2 regions of the Clostridium fermenticellae genome follow, and region 2 is predicted to be linked to the other one. Evidence: predicted binding sites of a transcription regulator. Region 2 holds the regulator's gene; the other holds the start of a gene.
The links. Region 2 encodes LexA, which represses DNA repair genes until DNA is damaged. Its sites were predicted from a motif close to CNAACANNTGTTNG; they were not measured.
Positions count from the first base shown of each region.

Region 1: the regulator LexA is predicted to act here: its motif matches at 2,067-2,080, upstream of recA (recombinase RecA).

Region 1 is NZ_CP032416.1:1,229,438-1,233,892, forward strand. It holds gene rimO (30S ribosomal protein S12 methylthiotransferase RimO) at 1-1,289, shown strand, start outside; gene pgsA (CDP-diacylglycerol--glycerol-3-phosphate 3-phosphatidyltransferase) at 1,276-1,863, shown strand; gene recA (recombinase RecA) at 2,133-3,206, shown strand; gene rny (ribonuclease Y) at 3,469-4,455, shown strand, end outside.
Region 2 is NZ_CP032416.1:1,490,852-1,495,306, reverse strand. It holds gene hfq (RNA chaperone Hfq) at 1-168, shown strand, start outside; gene D4Z93_RS07070 (methionine gamma-lyase family protein) at 291-1,574, shown strand; gene lexA (transcriptional repressor LexA) at 1,579-2,190, opposite strand; gene D4Z93_RS07060 (hypothetical protein) at 2,467-2,946, shown strand; gene D4Z93_RS07055 (tyrosine recombinase XerC) at 2,985-3,965, opposite strand.

The sequences.
Region 1 (4,455 bases), 260 kb from region 2:
ATAGGGTGGATTCAGAAATTATTTTAAGTGGTATTAAGGCTGAGCATATTATAGTAAATGACCCTAGAGAAGCTGATATTATAATTGTAAATACATGTGGATTCATAGAGAGTTCAAAGCAGGAATCCATAGATACAATATTGGAAATGGCTGAATACAAAAGTAAATATAAATGCAGGCTTTTGGTTGCAACAGGATGTCTTACTCAAAGGTATGGTAAGGAATTAATTGATTTAATCCCCGAAATAGATATACTTCTTGGGGTAAATGACTATGATAAACTGAGTGAAGCAATAGATAAGTGTATCAGTGGAGATAAGGAAAAATTCTACAGTTGTACATATAGTGATGTAAATATAAATGAAGGAAACAGAGTCTTGACTACCGGTTCACATTTCGCATATATAAGAATAGCAGAGGGATGTAACAATTTTTGTACCTATTGTATAATACCAAAAATAAGAGGGAAATATAGGAGTAGACAAATAGAGAGTATATTAAAGGAAGCGACTAGTTTAGCTAGGTCTGGAGTAAAGGAATTAATACTAATAGCACAGGATACAAGTATTTATGGCATCGATATATATGGGAAAAGTGTACTTCACAAACTTATAAAAAGGCTTTCTTTAATAGATGGCATAGAATGGATTAGGATTCTATACTGTTATCCTGAACAGATCACACAGGAGCTTATAGACGAAATAGAAAGCAATAAAAAAGTATGTAAATATTTAGATATACCGATTCAGCACATAAGCGACAATGTATTAAAGGCTATGGGAAGAAAAGGTACCAGACAGGATATAATAAATAATATATATAAGCTTAGACAAAAAATAAAAAATATTGTACTCAGGACCTCTATTATAGTTGGATTTCCAGGTGAAACACAAGAAGATTTTGAAAAACTCAAGAAATTTATAAAGGATATTAAATTTGACAAATTAGGAGTATTCAAATATTCTAAAGAGGAAGGTACTGCTGCTGCTTTAATGGATTGTCAGGTTTCTGAAGATGTAAAGGAAAGCAGAGAAGAAGAACTTATGAGTATTCAACAACAGATATCAAAGAATATTAATGATTCAAAGATTGGAAAGACATATGAGGTTATAGTAGAAGGCAAAGAAGAAGAGTGGTATGGAAGAAGTTATGAAATGACACCTGAAGTCGATGGAATGATTTACTTTAATTCTAATAATGATTTGAAAATAGGTGAAATTGTAAAAGTGAAAATCACTCACGCTTTTGAATATGATTTAATAGGAGTTGAGTGTTATGAATCTTGCTAATAAACTTACAATACTTAGAATTATATTGGTTCCATTTTTTCTGATATTTGTCACTGTAAAGGATATACCATATGGCATACTTATCTCTATAGTCATATTTATTTTGGCATCTATAACAGATAAGTTGGACGGTTATATTGCTAGAAGTAGAAACCAAGTAACTAGTTTTGGCAAAATAATGGACCCGCTAGCAGATAAATTATTGGTCACAACGGCATTGGTATGTTTGGTTGAATATCACATAATACCTTCATGGGTTGCAATAATAATTATAGCTAGAGAATTTGCAGTCAGTGGACTTAGGACTGTTGCCGCTGCAGAGGGAAAAGTTATAGCAGCTAGTAAATGGGGAAAGGCAAAAACAGTTACTCAGATAATAGCTATAATATTAGCTTTGATAAATTTAAATTATAATCATGTTTCTTTAGGAGTACTAAAGAAATTTATTACATATCCACATAAGTTTTTAAATATAACGACAGATGCAGTTATGGCGTTAGCTATAATAATGACTATAATATCTGGATTAGAATACTTTGTAAATAATAATGATATATTTAAATCAAGTAAATAGATTAAGCAGGGAGTTAAGTTTTTGAATTTAGCTCTCTATTTTTGTTTAAAATATTATTTTATGTGTATAATTATAATGTTATATAACAATATCAATGATTTTAATGAGATTTTATGTTGAATAAATCCTATAATGCAGATTTGATTTAAATAGTTAAAATATACTAGGTTGACCAAATATATAATGTATTATATAATTATCTTAGAACAAATGTTCGAATAAATTCAATATATTATATATATCATATTTAGAGAAGGGAAGTGGCTGTTTTGGCAAATGTTAATAACGAAAAATTAAAGGCACTTGATTCTGCGTTGATGCAAATAGAGAAGCAGTTTGGTAAAGGCTCTATAATGAAATTGGGTGAACATAGTACTCTTGACTTAGATGCAATATCAACTGGATGCTTGGATCTTGATATAGCACTTGGAATAGGAGGTATTCCAAAAGGAAGAGTTGTAGAAATATTTGGCCCCGAATCATCTGGTAAAACTACAGTAGCATTACATATAATAGGAGAAGCTCAGAAAGCTGGTGGAGCAGCGGCATTTATAGATGCTGAGCATGCACTTGATCCTGGGTATGCAAAGATACTTGGTGTAGATATAGAAAATTTGATTGTATCTCAACCGGATACTGGGGAACAAGCACTTGAAATAGCTGAAGCACTTGTAAGGTCTGGAGCTATAGATGTTATAGTAGTTGATTCTGTAGCTGCGTTAGTTCCTAAGGCAGAAATAGAAGGAGAAATGGGAGATTCTCATGTTGGACTTCAAGCAAGGCTTATGTCTCAGGCTTTAAGAAAACTTACTGGATCTATAAATAAATCCAAATGTTCAGTAGTATTTATAAACCAGCTTAGAGAAAAGGTTGGTATTATGTTTGGAAATCCAGAAATTACACCTGGTGGAAGAGCACTTAAATTTTATTCTTCTGTCAGAATGGATGTAAGGAGAATAGACTCTATAAAACAAGGCGATGAAGTGGTAGGGAATAGAACTAGGATAAAGGTAATTAAAAATAAAGTTGCACCTCCGTTTAAACAAGCAGAATTTGATATAATGTATAAACAGGGAATATCAAGAGAAGGGAATGTTTTGGATGTTGGTGTAAGAGAAGAGTTAGTTCAAAAAAGTGGGGCATGGTTCTCATATAAAGAGACAAGACTTGGACAAGGAAGGGAAAATGCAAAGCAATTTTTAAAAGAAAACCCAAATATAATGTATGAGATAGAAAATACGATAAGAGAAAAATACGATCTTCCAATTATAAATCCTAAGATAAATGAAGAGAGTAAGGAAAAACCTAAGAATAAAAAAGAAGATGTTGATCAAGAAAAATAGAAGTTTAAATTAAAGAATAAGAATAAGATTTCTTTTAAAAAATATAGTATTTCAAATATAAGTTATGTTTATTATGGAATATCATATTAAATTAATAATATAACTCTTAAAACTTGACAATAATAAAAATATAATATAAAATTAAGACAAATTCTGGTTTATCATTTATTTAAATAAATACCAATTGAATAAATAGGGCACCTTTTCTATGCTTACATATTTATCTGAAATATATACGCGGAAGAGCAAAGGAGGTGTTTGTATGAATTCTATTATATATGTGATTATTACTGGTATAGTAGTAGCTATTGTTTTGTTAATAATGTTATACCTTATAAAAAATAAGGCTGAAACTATAAAATCGGAGGCTCTTGTAGAGTCTAATAGACTGAAAGAAGAAGCTAAGAGAGATGCAGAATCCAAAAAGAAGGAAGCAATACTTGAGGCTAAAGAAGAAGTCCATAAATTAAGGGCAGATTTTGATAAAGAATCAAGGGATCGAAGAAATGAATCCCAGAGATTTGAAAGAAGATTAATTCAAAGAGAAGAACTTCTTGATAAGAAGAGTGATATGCTTGAAAAAAGAGATGAAAATCTTAATAAAAAACAGCAAAAAATTGATGAATTACAACAAAATGTAGAGCAATTATATGAAAGACAAAGAGAGGAACTTGAGAGGTTATCAGGGTTGACATCTGAGCAGGCTAAAGAAATATTGCTAGATGAAGTTAAAAGGGAAATCAAGCATGAATCTGCAATTATGATTAAAGAAGTAGAAACAAAGGCAAAGGAAGAAGCAGACAAAAAGGCAAGAGAAATAATAACATGTGCTATTCAAAGATGTGCAGCAGATCATGTTGCAGAAACAACTGTATATGTTGTTTCTCTCCCTAATGATGAAATGAAAGGTAGAATAATAGGAAGAGAAGGCAGAAATATAAGGACTCTTGAAACGTTGACTGGTGTTGATTTAATTATCGATGATACACCGGAGGCTGTTATTCTCTCTGGATTTGATCCTATAAGAAGAGAAGTAGCTAGAATAGCGTTAGAGAAGCTGATAATTGATGGAAGAATTCATCCAGCGAGAATTGAAGAAATGGTTGAAAAAGCTAAAAAAGAAGTTGAAAATAACATAAAAGAAGAGGGAGAGCAGGCAACTTTTGAAACAAGTGTACATGGCCTTCACTTAGAATTGATAAAATTGTTAGGAAGATTGAAATATAGAACTAGTTATGGCCAAAATGTA
Region 2 (4,455 bases):
ACTATTTACTTGACAAATGGTTTTCAAATAAAAGGTACTGTAAAAGGATTTGACAGTTTTACAGTGATTTTGGATTGTGATGGTAAACAAATGATGGTATATAAGCATGCTATATCAACTATTAATCCATCAAGACCAATACTGTTTAATAATAGTACTTCTGATTAACAGTCTTTTAAGTGTAAACATATATCAAAATTAAAGAGAATAGGTAAATGATATTTTGCCTATTCTTTTGACTTGTGATATAATAAACGCTTGAATAGAATAGGGAGGTTTTTTTATATAAAATGTTTAATTTAGAGAAACAAAAGTTAAAAGATATGTATCATATAAGTGATAAAGTATTTGAACTATATGATATGACTATGAGAGACATAGATGATCAATTTTCAATATATGATGATATAAAGTCCTACAATCAGTTAAAAGTACTTGATGCATTTCAAAGTGAGAGGATTAGTGAATCACATTTTACAAATTCATCAGGCTATGGATATGGAGATATAGGAAGGGATTCTCTAGATAAAGTATATGCAAAAATATTCAACACTGAAAGTGCATTGGTAAGACCTCATTTTGTAAATGGGACTCATGCACTGGCAACTGCGCTTTTTGGTAATTTAAGACCGAATGATACTATGATGTCAGTATGTGGTACACCTTATGATACACTTCATAATATTATAGGTATAAGTGATAAAAAGAACATGGGCTCTTTGAAAGACTATGGTGTTAAGTATGAGCAAGTTGATTTGATGCCTGATGGGAAGTTTGATTTTGATAAAATAAAACATAAAATTGAAAATGACAGAAGTATAAAATTAATACATATTCAAAGATCTACAGGATATGGTTGGAGAAGATCATTTTTAATATCAGAAATAAAGAAAATTATAGATTTTGTAAAAAAAATCAACCCTGAATTAATATGTTTTGTGGACAACTGCTATGGAGAATTTATAGATACAGTAGAACCAACTGATGTTGGAGCTGATTTAGTGGCAGGATCACTTATTAAAAATATAGGTGGAGGTATAGCACCAACTGGTGGCTATATAGCAGGAAAAGAAGAATATGTTACTCAAGCTTCATATCGACTTACTGCTCCTGGTATTGGGGGAGAATGTGGATCTACCTTTGGTGTTATGAGGTCTTTGTACGAGGGACTGTTTTTAGCACCGCACATATCTATAGAGGCATTAAAAGGTGCTGTATTCTGTTCACGAATAATGGAACTTGCAGGTTTTGAAGTACTTCCTAAATACGCCGACAGGAGAAGTGATATAATACAGGCAATAAAATTTAATGATAAGGAAAAACTAATAAATTTTTGTAAGGGTATACAATCCGGATCGCCTATAGACTCATTTGTCCAATGTGAACCGTGGGATATGCCAGGTTATGATGACCAAGTTATTATGGCTGCGGGATCATTTATTCAAGGATCCTCAATAGAGTTATCAGCTGATGCACCAATCAGAGAACCATATATAGGTTATCTACAGGGAGGTCTTACCTTTGAACATGCAAAAATAGGAATACTAATTGCACTTTCCAATATTCTAAAATGATTGTTTATAGGTATTGCCTATAAAGTCCAACTAATTTGCCGATAATTTTACAGTTATGTACAATTATTGGCTTCATCGTTTTATTTTCTGGTTGTAATCTTATATGATCTTTTTCTTTAAAGAATCTTTTTAAAGTTGCTTCATTTTCCATTAAAGCAGCAACAATATCACCATCTTCAGCAGAATTATTTTTTTCCATTATACAAAAATCACCATCAAATATTCCAGCATCTATCATACTTTCACCAGATACCTTTAATATGAATAATTGATTGTTGTTTTTGACGTATTCCGCCGGAATTGGAAAAGTATCCTCGATATTTTCAACGGCTAGAATAGGTGCACCTGCGGTAATAGTTCCTATTATGGGAATATTTATCATTTCCTTTCTGCTCATAGAATTCTCGATAACTTCTATAGTTCTAGGTTTTGTTGCATCTCTCTTTATAAGACCTCTTTTCTCCAAACGCTCTAAGTGACCATGTACCGTAGATGTAGAACTCAATCCAACCGCAGCACCAATTTCTCTTACAGATGGTGGATAACCCTTTTCTTGTATATGATTTTTAATAAACTCGTATATTTCAATTTGTTTATTACTTTTAGCCCTTGACATAAAGAACACCCTTTCTTATTAACTATATGTTGAATTATAGCATATAATATGGTAAAGATCAAACTTATGTTCTGTTATAATTATGCTAAATTTTATAATATGATAAAATATAAGCATTATTTTTATTACATTATATTGAAAAATATGAAAAATGAATATTAAATGTAAATATTAAATAAATTTTGCAAAACTACTGTTAAATTTGCTAATTATTATATATAATAAGAGTAGGTTAAATCATAAAAATTAATTAAAAGTAAAGGAGATCGTGTAACAATGGATAAAAGTAAAAATTGTATTTTTGATTATAATAAGCTATGTAATAATTGTGGAGAATGTGATATATGTGATATAGATCATAATAAAAAATGTGACAATTGTGGGCGGTGTCTGGAAGAGGAGGGATATGATATGAAAAGTATTAAAATTGACAAAGTTGTCTTAAACAAGGACAAAACTGAAGAGGAGTTGATTTTAAAAGATTCTGAAGTAAATGAAAAAGAGGACTTAATGTCAGAAAAATGTAATGATCAATGTAAATGTCAAAATGATGAGGCAGATTCGGGGACAGAAAACATTAAAAAAGATGAAAATCAAAAAGATAGTAACATAGACAATTGGAAACCAGATATAGAATATATAGATGACATAGAAGGATTAAATGATTTACTTAATGATGTAAAAAAATTAGATGAAGTTGCAGTGGAAGAATTTCCTGGACTTATACGACTTAAAAACAATAGATATAAAAATTAATATAAAAAGAATAGCAGCTTGTTGTTTTAACACAGCTGCTATTCTTTACTTAAAGGATTGGATTTTACAGCTTCTCTTAATTCCTCATCATCAACATGTGTATATATTTGAGTTGTTGAAACATTTTCATGCCCAAGTATCTCTTGTAAACTACGTATGTCTACATTTCCATATTTATACATAAGAGTTGCAGCTGTATGTCGAAGCTTATGCGGAGTATATTTATTTACATCTAAATTTGATTTTTTTAGATATTTTTTGAGCATCAATTCTATAGAGCGTTTATTTATTCGCTTGTAATTTTTGCTTATAAATAGGGCATCGTAATCAACTATTTTGTCCGAAAATTTATTTCTGACATTCAAATATGAAGAGATAGCTTTTAAACAGGCATTATTCAGATAGACTGTTCTTTCCTTATTTCCTTTGCCGATTACCGTTAATATGTCTCCTTTAATTTTTGATATATTTATTCCACATAATTCAGATAATCTTAATCCGCAGTTTAAAAATATAGTAATTATACAGTAATCTCTTTCTTTGAATTTCCCATCAATTGAGTTTAAAAGTTTTTTACTTTCATCTAATGTAAGGTAAATAGGATTTCTCTTTTCGATTTTGGGTGATTCGAGTTCTAAAGCAGGATTCTCATCTATAATTTTAGCTTTACCGTGTAAGTATTTAAAAAATGATTTGATAGAGGCAACTTTTCTTGCTCTTGCATAACTTCCGTTTTTTCTATAATTTTCAGCAAATGAAATGAATGCAAATAGATCATTTAGCTTAATCTTTTTTAAAAAGTTATTATCTATATCATTTATTATTATATCTTCAAATTCACAATTATTTGGAACCATACCTTTATACAATTTAATAAATCTAAAAAACATAATTAAGTCAAATTTATATGCAATAGTAGTATTTTGTGATTTACCTTTAATAGTGCCCAGGTAATTTAAAAAGTCATTTAGGCACTCTGGTAAATTGGGATCATAGATGCTATTCAGCATATATTTCATAGTATCATCCTCCATTGTCTGAAATCCAACTTCGCTAAATATACATTTAGCGAAGTTGGATTATTAAGATCTTAATACAGTTTATGAATTAAAACTTAACTTATCCTCCAACCGGGATTTCTAAAATCCGTCACATAAAAAATTTCTTGTAAAGCTAAGTTAAGCTTAAATTTGTAAGCCCTATCTAAAATAGTTATAAAATTAAAGAATAAATATCATTTTAAAAAATGGATTGTGCTGTTATTTTAAAAAAGTATAGTGATAAACGTAATAGAAATCTACATATACATTTTTTTAAAAATATTTTTTTGGAATAATTAGATTTATCATTGTAAAAATAAAAATTTACATATTCTGCCTCTTGCATTAAACTTGCAAATAATAAATGTAATTATCTATCAAAATTATACCCCACTCATTTAAATATGTCCATTAAATATATAGTATACATTTATTTACTATATATATGAATAAAATCCACCGATTGGTT